DNA from 3 places in the Metabacillus dongyingensis genome. Region 2 is predicted to be linked to each of the others. Evidence: riboswitches for the same ligand, from Rfam matches in the RefSeq annotation. Region 2 holds a riboswitch; each other region holds the start of a gene.
What was found. Region 2 has a riboswitch for S-adenosylmethionine ahead of mtnW (2,3-diketo-5-methylthiopentyl-1-phosphate enolase). Riboswitches for the same ligand answer to the same signal wherever they lie in the genome.
Positions count from the first base shown of each region.

Region 1: linked by a shared signal. The riboswitch ahead of K8L98_RS05575 (MetQ/NlpA family ABC transporter substrate-binding protein) and the one ahead of mtnW (2,3-diketo-5-methylthiopentyl-1-phosphate enolase) in region 2 are both predicted to bind S-adenosylmethionine.
Region 3: linked by a shared signal. The riboswitch ahead of K8L98_RS06230 (methionine biosynthesis PLP-dependent protein) and the one ahead of mtnW (2,3-diketo-5-methylthiopentyl-1-phosphate enolase) in region 2 are both predicted to bind S-adenosylmethionine.

Region 1 covers NZ_CP082944.1:1,122,454-1,125,613, forward strand. Annotated here, with positions in the region: SAM riboswitch class I at 1,210-1,317, shown strand; gene K8L98_RS05575 (MetQ/NlpA family ABC transporter substrate-binding protein) at 1,385-2,203, shown strand; gene K8L98_RS05580 (ammonium transporter) at 2,298-3,160, opposite strand, start outside.
Region 2 covers NZ_CP082944.1:1,821,191-1,824,350, reverse strand. Annotated here, with positions in the region: gene K8L98_RS08990 (2-hydroxy-3-keto-5-methylthiopentenyl-1-phosphate phosphatase) at 1-510, opposite strand, end outside; gene mtnW (2,3-diketo-5-methylthiopentyl-1-phosphate enolase) at 507-1,745, opposite strand; SAM riboswitch class I at 1,966-2,075, opposite strand; gene K8L98_RS08980 (pyridoxal phosphate-dependent aminotransferase) at 2,157-3,160, opposite strand, start outside.
Region 3 covers NZ_CP082944.1:1,258,922-1,262,081, forward strand. Annotated here, with positions in the region: gene K8L98_RS06225 (DMT family transporter) at 1-878, shown strand, start outside; SAM riboswitch class I at 949-1,078, shown strand; gene K8L98_RS06230 (methionine biosynthesis PLP-dependent protein) at 1,164-2,288, shown strand; gene metC (cystathionine beta-lyase) at 2,275-3,160, shown strand, end outside.

The DNA.
Region 1 (3,160 bases), 700 kb from region 2:
CAAAACCAGGATTGAGACTGTTTAGGGGAATCATCCGCACTCTATGAGTATCCAAAACCAGGATTAAGCCTGTAAAGAGGAATCATACGCTTTCTATGAGTATCCAAATCCAGGATTAAGCCTGTAAAGATGAAACATACGCTCTTTATGAGTATCCAAAACCAGGATTGAGACTGTAAAGAGGAATCATACGCACTCTATGAGTATCCAAAACCAGGATTATGACTGTAAAGAGGAATCACACGCACTCTATGAGTATCCAAAATCAGGATTAAGCCTGTAAAGAGGAAACATACGCTCTTTATGAGTATCCAAAACCAGGATTGTGCCTGTTTAGGGGAAACATACGCACTCTATGAGTATCCAAATCCAGGATTGTGCCTGTTTAGGGGAATCATACGCACTCTATGAGTATCCAAAACCAGGATTGAGACTGTAAAGAGGAATCATACGCACTCTATGAGTATCCAAAACCAGGATTAAGCCTGTAAAGAGGAAACATACGCACTCTATGAGTATCCAAAACCAAGTTTGAGACTGTTTAGGGGAATCATACGCACTCTATGAGTATCCAAAACCAGGATTGAGACTGTAAAGAGGAATCATACGCACTCTGAGAGTATCCAAATCCAGGATTGAGACTGTAAAGAGGAATCACACGCACTCAATGAGTATCCAAAACCAAGTTTGAGACTGTTTAGGGGAATCATACGCACTCAATGAGTATCCAAAACCAGGATTAAGCCTGTAAAGAGGAATCATACGCACTCATTGAGTATCCAAAACCAGGATTGAGACTGTTTAGCGGAATCATACGCACTCTATGAGTATCCAAAACCAAGTTTGAGACTGTTTAGCGGAAACATACGCACTCTATGAGTATCCAAAACCAGGATTGAGCCTGTAAAGAGGAATCATACGCACTCTATGAGTATCCAAAACCAGGATTGAGACTGTAAAGAGGAATCATACGCTCTCAATGAGTATCCAAGATTTTCGGCTAGGCTAATAAGAGGGCATGTTAACTTAATAAAATGAGAAATCACAAAATACTGCGTTTTTCAGCTTAATCAAATAAGGGCATGGCAAAATCAAGTATTTATTAATAGATTCTTATTTGTCTGCATCACACTTTTTTGATTATTCTAAAATAATGATTGACAGAATGAAGCTGTGAGTATATTATACAGATATTCGAATTTAATAGCTTGCTTATCAAGAGAGACTGAGGGAACAGGCCCTGCGAAGTCCGGCAACCTCCTTAAATGGAACGGTGCTAAATCCTGCAGAATGATTATTCATTCTGGAAGATAAGTCGTCATACATACGATTCCTCTTTCTGAATGAAAGGGGAATTTTTTGTGTAAAAAAAGGAGGAGAACAAATGAAAAAAACAGTTTTAGCACTTATTGTACTTGTAATGGGAGTATTATCTGCATGCGGAGCAGAAGGCTCAAATGGAGAAAAGAAAAGCATCAAAATTGGAGCATCGGCAGGTCCGTACACGGATATGGTTGAACTGGCGATCAAACCGGGACTTGAGGAAAAAGGATACGAGGTTGAAGTTGTTCAGTTTAATGATTACATTCAGCCAAATCAGGCGCTCGGCAATGATGAGCTTGATGCCAATCTGTTTCAGCATAAAATCTATATGGAAACCTTCGCAAAACAAAGCAAAATGGATTTATCTGAAGTGATTACGGTCCCTACTGCTCCGATGGGGATCTATTCTGACAAAGTCAAATCACTCAGTGAAGTGAAAGTGGGCGCGACTGTCGCCATACCGAATGATCCAACGAACGCAGCGCGTGCGCTTCAGATTTTGAAAGATGGAGGGTTAGTTGAGCTGAATGAAGATGTGAGTCCTATCCAAGTATCTGAAAAAGATGTGACTGAAAATCCCAAAAAATTAACCTTCGTTCCAGTAGAAGCGGCCCAATTGCCAAGAGCGGTGGAAGATACGGACTTGTCAGCAGTACCGGGAAATTTCGCTTTAGCCGCGAAAATGAATCTTGCAGATGCCGTCCAGCTTGAGGATATGAATGATGTGCATCGCAATCGTGTAGTGATGAATACGAAAGATGCAGATTCAGAGCTTGCTAAGGATATTAAAGAAGTTGTTGAATCTGAAGGATTTGAAGAAGAAATTGATAAAAACTTTCAGGGATTCGGAAAACCCGATTGGATGGAACAGAAGAAATAAAGAGAAAAACCACTTCATGGGAAGTGGTTTTCTTTATAAGAGCTGTTCAAGATCTTTTTGCTAAAGCCTCTCCTAAAATTATTCTCCTTTTCTTTCAAGCCGTAGTCTTTTTACCTGAATTGCTTTCTTCAACAGCTGCAAATGATTCAGGATAGCCGTAGCTGCCATGTTCACTCATATCGAGTCCGATCATTTCTTCTTCTTCCGTTACGCGGATTGTGCCCATAACTTGTTTCATCACTTTTAAAATGACGTAGGAGATGACAAATGCGTAAGCAGCGCATGATACGATTCCAATCGCTTGAACACCAAGCTGAGTGAAACCTCCGCCGTAGAATAATCCTGCTAAACCGCCGTTTCGTTCTGCAAGTTCCGGAGTTGCAAAGAAGCCGGTCGATAATGTTCCCCAGATTCCGGCAGCACCATGAACAGACAGGGCGAAAATCGGATCATCAATTTTAGCTTTATCAAATAGCTTCATGCTGAAATAGACAATGACCCCGCCGATTAATCCAATTACAACAGCTGCCCAAGGAGCAACAAATGCACAGGATGCTGTAATAGCTACAAGACCTGCCAGTGCGCCATTCAAGGTTGTTGGAATATCCGCTTTTCCTGTCATCATTCGAACAACAATCATTGCAGCAACTGCACCTGCAGCAGCGGCTAGCTGAGTGTTTAATGCTACATAGCCAAAGAATCCGTCTGACACGCCAAATGTGCTTCCTGCGTTAAAACCAAACCATCCAACCCAAAGGATCAGAACTCCTAATGCTGTATACACTTGATTGTGGCCGGATAATTGATTCGTTGTTCCGTCTTTCCCGTATTTCCCGAGCCTTGGTTTAAGGACGATTGTAGCTGCAAGAGCTGCCATTGCGCCAGTTAAATGAACAACAGTAGAGCCTGCAAAGTCCTGTTTGCCTAAATCCTTCAGCCAGCCTGCTCCCCAAATCC
Region 2 (3,160 bases):
AACTGAATCACCAATGACAATGACTTCCTGATCAGGAGCAGCAAGCTTCCTGATTAAACTCGGCTTGCAGCAGCCACAGTCATTGCTGCACTGATCATCACATGAGTTTGGCCATAAGATTTCAATTGCCTGACCGCTGAAATCACCTGCATTGCAGTAAACACGGTCCCTGTCAACCAAGCCATTCAACAATGGGTGAACAAAAAAATCAATGCCTCCGCTTACGATATACAGAGGGATTTCTTCCTCCTCCGTATATTGAACAAATTCACGGAATCCATCGCGAAGCTGAGCCGTAAAAAGCAAGTATTGAATAATATCAAATTTCAGCTCTGATGGAATCAGCTGAAACATCTTCTCTACTCCTGCCCGGACAGAAATCCGCTGACTTAATACATCATCCTTCAAAGCATTCCATTCTGGCGGTGCAAACTTCTTCATGATGGCAATAATGTTGTCATTGTTTGTTATTGTTCCGTCGAAATCACAGATGATAATCGGCTTGCTCATTTGCTCACTTCCACCTGCCCCCAAAGATCCAGCGCGATTCTCAAATCCGCATTTTCATTTGCTTTTTCAGTCAAGGAGATGCCTTGTAATGCCGCATCGATCGCTGCACGGAAAGCTTTTCCGCCTGCAGCAGCGCCGTTTGGATGTCCGTGGACACCTCCGCCTGCGTTAATCACGCTATCTAACCCGAAATCCTGGATTAAGATAGGGACGAGTCCTGGATGAATCCCTGCTGAAGGCACAGGGAATGTTTCCTTCAGGAGCACGTTTTCTTTACAAGCTGCACCTATGGAAAGGGCCGCTTCCCGCTCAAGCGCAACACTTCCATAAGGGGATGGAAACAGAGAAAAATCGGCTCCGCTGTATCTCAGCAATTTTCCGAGTAAAAGAGAATGCGAGATTCCATATAGTGAGGATGATGCCAATGCACCGCTGACAGCTGGATGAGCCATTAGCGGAATGTTGATGTCTTTGTCCTCTGCCAGGCTTTGAAGCACGTCAAGGCCGTAGGCAAAAACATTTAGCAATAGGGCATCTGCTCCAAGCTCTGCCGCACGCTTTGCTTTTTCTTTTAAATCATACGTTTTGCCTGATAAATGAACCGCGTACATCGCCTTATGACCGGTCTCCTCATAAACCTTGTTTAACACTTCTTTTCCGGCAGTAATCCGCTGGTCAAAAGGTGTCAGCGGATTTTCAAAAAGAATTTCATCGTCTTTCACCAAATCAACCCCGCCGAGCACCTGATCTTTAAGCTGATTCTTTAAAAAAGCGAGATCACGTCCGATGACACCTTTAAAAATACTCATAAGCAAAGGTCTGTCATATACACCAAGTTTTTCACGGATGCCGCTGATGCCGAACTTAGGACCTTGAAAATCAGCAAGAATATCTTCTGAAAAATCCAGGTCCTGAAGCTTTACTTCGCCGTCAAGAGACAGTTTTCCAAACACAGTCGCAAGAATCGCCGGCAAATCATGGCTGAAATTTACTCCAGGGTAAAAAATTTTAACGATGCCTTTTTTGACGCGTTTGTTTAAAAAAGCTGAAACCTTATCATCAGCCTCAAATTCTTCTACAGAGATGACCTTCCCTTTGTGCTGCTTCAATTGTATCTGAGTCAGTTCCGGAAGATCCGTCCAGGACCCAACGGTTAACCCAAGGGCAATCCCTTCTGCTTTTTTTTCTAAGTTTTTTTCATCATGGATGAGATAGGTTGCTGTAATGCCGCTCATGTTTGTACCGCCTTCCATAACAGTTTTAGAAATGCGCAAGCGCCAGTTTAGCTCAGGCATGGCAAAATCAGCAGAAAAGTCCGGTTTTGACTTTTTTGTTCTGGCCGAGGAGCTGGGCGACTCAGTTTGCCATCAATGCGCAAAATTTTATATATTCTAAATAAATAAAAAAGGCCCCTTTCCGCTAATCGAAAAGAGACCTTATCTGACTTGGCTAAGATCCTTATCTATCAGCGAAATGCTGCAAGATTTAGCACCGTGCTTAAACCTTGGTTTAAGTCGGTTGCCGGGCTTCATCGGGCTAGTCCCTCCACCTGCTCTTGATAAGAATGGCTTATTTATTTTATGTTCTGAATAACCTGAAATTAATTTGGATTATGACATTTTTTCAAAAGACTGTCAACCGCCATTTTAAAATAAATTCAAAGATTTTATCCGTGCTGCTGCTTCTCTCAGTCTTTCTTCTGAGGTTAAAAGTCCTGCCCTTACATAGCCTTCTCCGAATTTCCCAAAACCGACACCCGGCGCCACACAGACATGTGCATGAAGGAGGAGATATTCGGCAAAGGATTCTGACGTATAGCCTTCCGGAACAGGCAGCCAGGCAAAAAACGACCCTGGCGGCGCTTCAACCTGCCAGCCAATTTCGTTAAGAGCAGTTATGAATGCATGGCGTCTGCTTTCATACCGCTCCACCAATTCATCCACACAGCTCTGTGATTCAAGCAGGGCAGCTGCAGCAGCTTCTTGGACAGCACTGAACACACTGACAAACATGTGATCCTGCAGCAGATTAATCGCTTCAATGACACTTTCATTGCCAATCGCAAAGCCGATCCTCCAGCCCGCCATATTATACGTCTTCGAGAGTGTATAGATTTCTATCCCAGTTTCTTTCGCTCCTTCAACTTCCAAAAAGCTGACAGGTTTTTTTCCGTCGAACCCAATGGCGCCATAGGCAAAATCATGAATCACACAAATTTCATTTTCTTTTGCAAACGCGACTGTTTCTTCAAAGAATTCTTTTGAGGCAACAGCACCGGTCGGATTGTTCGGGTAATTCAGAAACATTAGCTTTGCCTGTTTCTTCGCTTCTTCAGAAAGTTGCCCATAATCCGGCAAAAACTGATTATCTTTTACCAGCGGCATAAATTCCATCCTGGCCCGGGCAAGCTCTACCCCAGACCAATAGTCAGGATATCCGGGATCCGGCACGAGAACTAAATCATCCGGGTCCAGTAAACATTGCGGAATTTCAACAAGCCCCGCTTTTCCGCCAAACAAAATGGCCACTTCTTTGTCAGCATTAAGTGTTACACCATACTCCCGCATGTAAAATTCCGCAATTGCTTCTTTAAGAAATTTCTGTCCGCGGAACGGGGAATATTTGTGATAGTCCGGATTTTCCGCTGCCT
Region 3 (3,160 bases), 560 kb from region 2:
CAATTCATGTTACAGCAGGTATCTATGCAGCTGTCTCAATTTCGTTCTGGGGAATTTCCTTTGTATCAACAAAAGCTGTTTTAGTTCAGCTGGAACCTTTTACATTGCTTGTTTTGCGTTTTGGTATTGCATCTCTCTTTTTATTCCTCCTTCTTTTCCTTTTTCGTCAGCCTTTAAAAATAAAAATGGATTATCTCCCTGAGGTTTTTATACTTGCCGTACTCGGAATCTTTGTCCATCAAGTCATACAGGCTGCGGCATTGAAGTCCATTCAGGCATCGGAAGCAGGATGGATCATCTCTTTTTCCCCGATATTCACAGCAGTTCTGGCATCTCTATTTTTAAAAGAAACGTTTACGCTTTTTAAAGCTGCAGGCATGTCAATTGCTGTACTTGGCGTTCTCTTGATTACATCTTATGGACAAGGCGGGTCATTAACCTTTCATGCTAATATGGGATATGCACTGATGATCTTAAGTACATTAAATTGGGCGGTTTATTCCATTCTTATAAAAAAATTAAAAATCCCTTATCCTGCATTAACCATTACTTTTTATACAAGCCTTATTGGTTTTTTGATGACAATTCCATTCTTTATGAGAAATAACGGCTGGGTTCAGCTGACTGTGCTGACACAGGAAAACTGGACTCATTTGCTGTTTCTCGGAATCTTTGTCTCGGCAGTCGCATACTGGTTTTGGGGAAAAGCCCTGGAGGTCATGGAGGCGGCTAAAGTGTCATCCTTTCTTTACTTTGAACCGCTTGCAACTGTTATTGCGGCAGTCATCTTGCTGAATGAACCTTTTTTATTAATGAGCGGGGCAGGCGGTTTGTTGATTATTGCAGGTGTGATGATTGTGAATCGTAAATATTCATAAAAAACCCCTTGCAAAATATTTGATAATGAGATAAGGTTATAAAAACAATTCAAAAAGTTCATACTATTTATTCTTATCCAGAGAGATGGAGGGTTCTGGCCCTGTGAAATCTCAGCAACCGGAAAAGAACAGAGAATGTTCCTGTTCGAACCAAGGTGCTAAATCCAGCAAGCGCAGGTAATAAGCTTGGGAGATAAGGAGAAGCAATCATTCGATATCAACGTCTTCTTCTTAAATGAGGAAGACGTTTTTTATTTTAGAAAAAACAATGGGACGGTGTTGGAAATGTCAGAACGCATTGAAACAATCTTGGCGCAAATTGGAAATCGAAGTGAAAACGTAACGGGAACAGTGAATCCGCCCGTCTATTTTTCTACAGCATACAGGCACAATGGAATTGGGGAATCAACTGGATTTGATTACATCCGCACTGGAAATCCTACTCGGGCGATACTTGAAAAAGCCATTGCAGAGCTTGAGCATGGAGATCAGGGATATGCCTTCAGTTCAGGAATGGCAGCGATTCAGACATTGATGGCATTGTTTAAAAGCGGAGACGAGCTCATTGTATCCTCAGATTTGTACGGGGGAACCTACCGTTTATTCGAACGGGAATGGAGAAAATACGGACTTGTTTTTCATTACGCTGATTTTAACGACGAAAACTGTACGCAGCAGCTGATCAATGAACGCACAAAGGCCATTTTTCTGGAAACTCCGACTAATCCTTTGATGCAGGAAACAGAGGTCAGCAAGATTGCTAAAATAGCCCGTGAAAACCATCTGCTGCTGATTGTCGACAACACCTTCTACACGCCGATCCTGCAAACGCCGATTTTAGATGGAGCGGACATTGTCATACATAGTGCCACCAAATATTTGGGCGGACACAATGATGTGCTTGCCGGTTTGGTTGTTGCTAAGGGAACAGAGCTTTGTGAAGAGCTTGCACAGCATCACAACGCGATCGGGGGGGTGCTTTCTCCTTTTGATTCATGGCTCTTGATCCGCGGCATGAAAACCCTGGCCCTGCGGATGAACCAGCATGAAAAAAATGCCGGAAAGCTTGCAGTATTTCTTGAAAATCAAACAGAAGTGACAGAGGTGCTTTATCCTGGCAAAGGCGGAATGCTTTCATTCAGGCTGCAGAAGGAAGAATGGGTGAATCCATTTTTGAAAGCCTTAAAGACGATCACATTTGCAGAAAGCCTGGGCGGAGTGGAAAGCTTTATCACATATCCAGCGACTCAGACTCATATGGATATTCCTGAAGAGATTCGCGTTGCAAATGGCGTGTGCAACAAGCTATTGCGCTTTTCTGTCGGAATTGAATACGCAGGAGATTTGGAAAAGGATTTAACAGAAGCATTTGAACTGATGAAGGAGGCGGAGAAAGTTGAGCAACGATGATTGGAAATTCGAGACGAAGCTGCTCCACAATCGTCAAAAGGTGCAAAAGGAAACAGGAGCGGTAAGCGTGCCGATCAATCATTCCTCTACTTTTCACCAATTTGACTTTGATGACTATGGAAAATTTGATTACAGCAGATCGGGGAACCCGACACGCGAGGCATTAGAAGAAACAATTGCCGAACTAGAAGGCGGTACCAAAGGATTTGCCTTTGCTTCTGGAATGGCGGCCATTTCAACCTGTTTCTTGCTCCTTTCTAAAGGAGACCACGTTCTAATTACTGAAGATGTATACGGCGGAACATACAGGATCATCACAGATGTATTGAGCAGATTCGGCATTGAATACAGCTTTGTCGACATGACCGATTTGCATGAAGTGGCGTCACACATCAAGCCGAATACAAAAGTTATCTATGTTGAGACACCGTCAAATCCGCTTTTGAAAATTACCGACATCCAGGGCATTACGAAACTTGCAAAAGCAAATAACTGTTTAACATTTTTAGACAATACGTTTTTAACACCAGTCCTTCAGCGTCCACTCGAGCTAGGAGTCGATATCGTGCTTCACAGCGCAACCAAGTTTTTGGCTGGACACAGTGATGTACTTGCAGGACTCGCGGTTGTAAAAGACGAAGAGCTTGCTGCACAGGTAGGGAAACTGCAAAATGCATTCGGTGCGGTACTCGGCGTGCAGGACAGCTGGCTTGTGCTCCGCGGAATGAAAACACTGAACGTCAGACTACAGCAATCATCAGCATCTGCGAGGAAGCTGGCAGAGTACTTGTCTAAGCATAAAGCTGTCCGAAACGTTTATTATCCAGGATTAACGTTCCATCCTGGCCACTCGATTCAGCGTTACCAGGCGG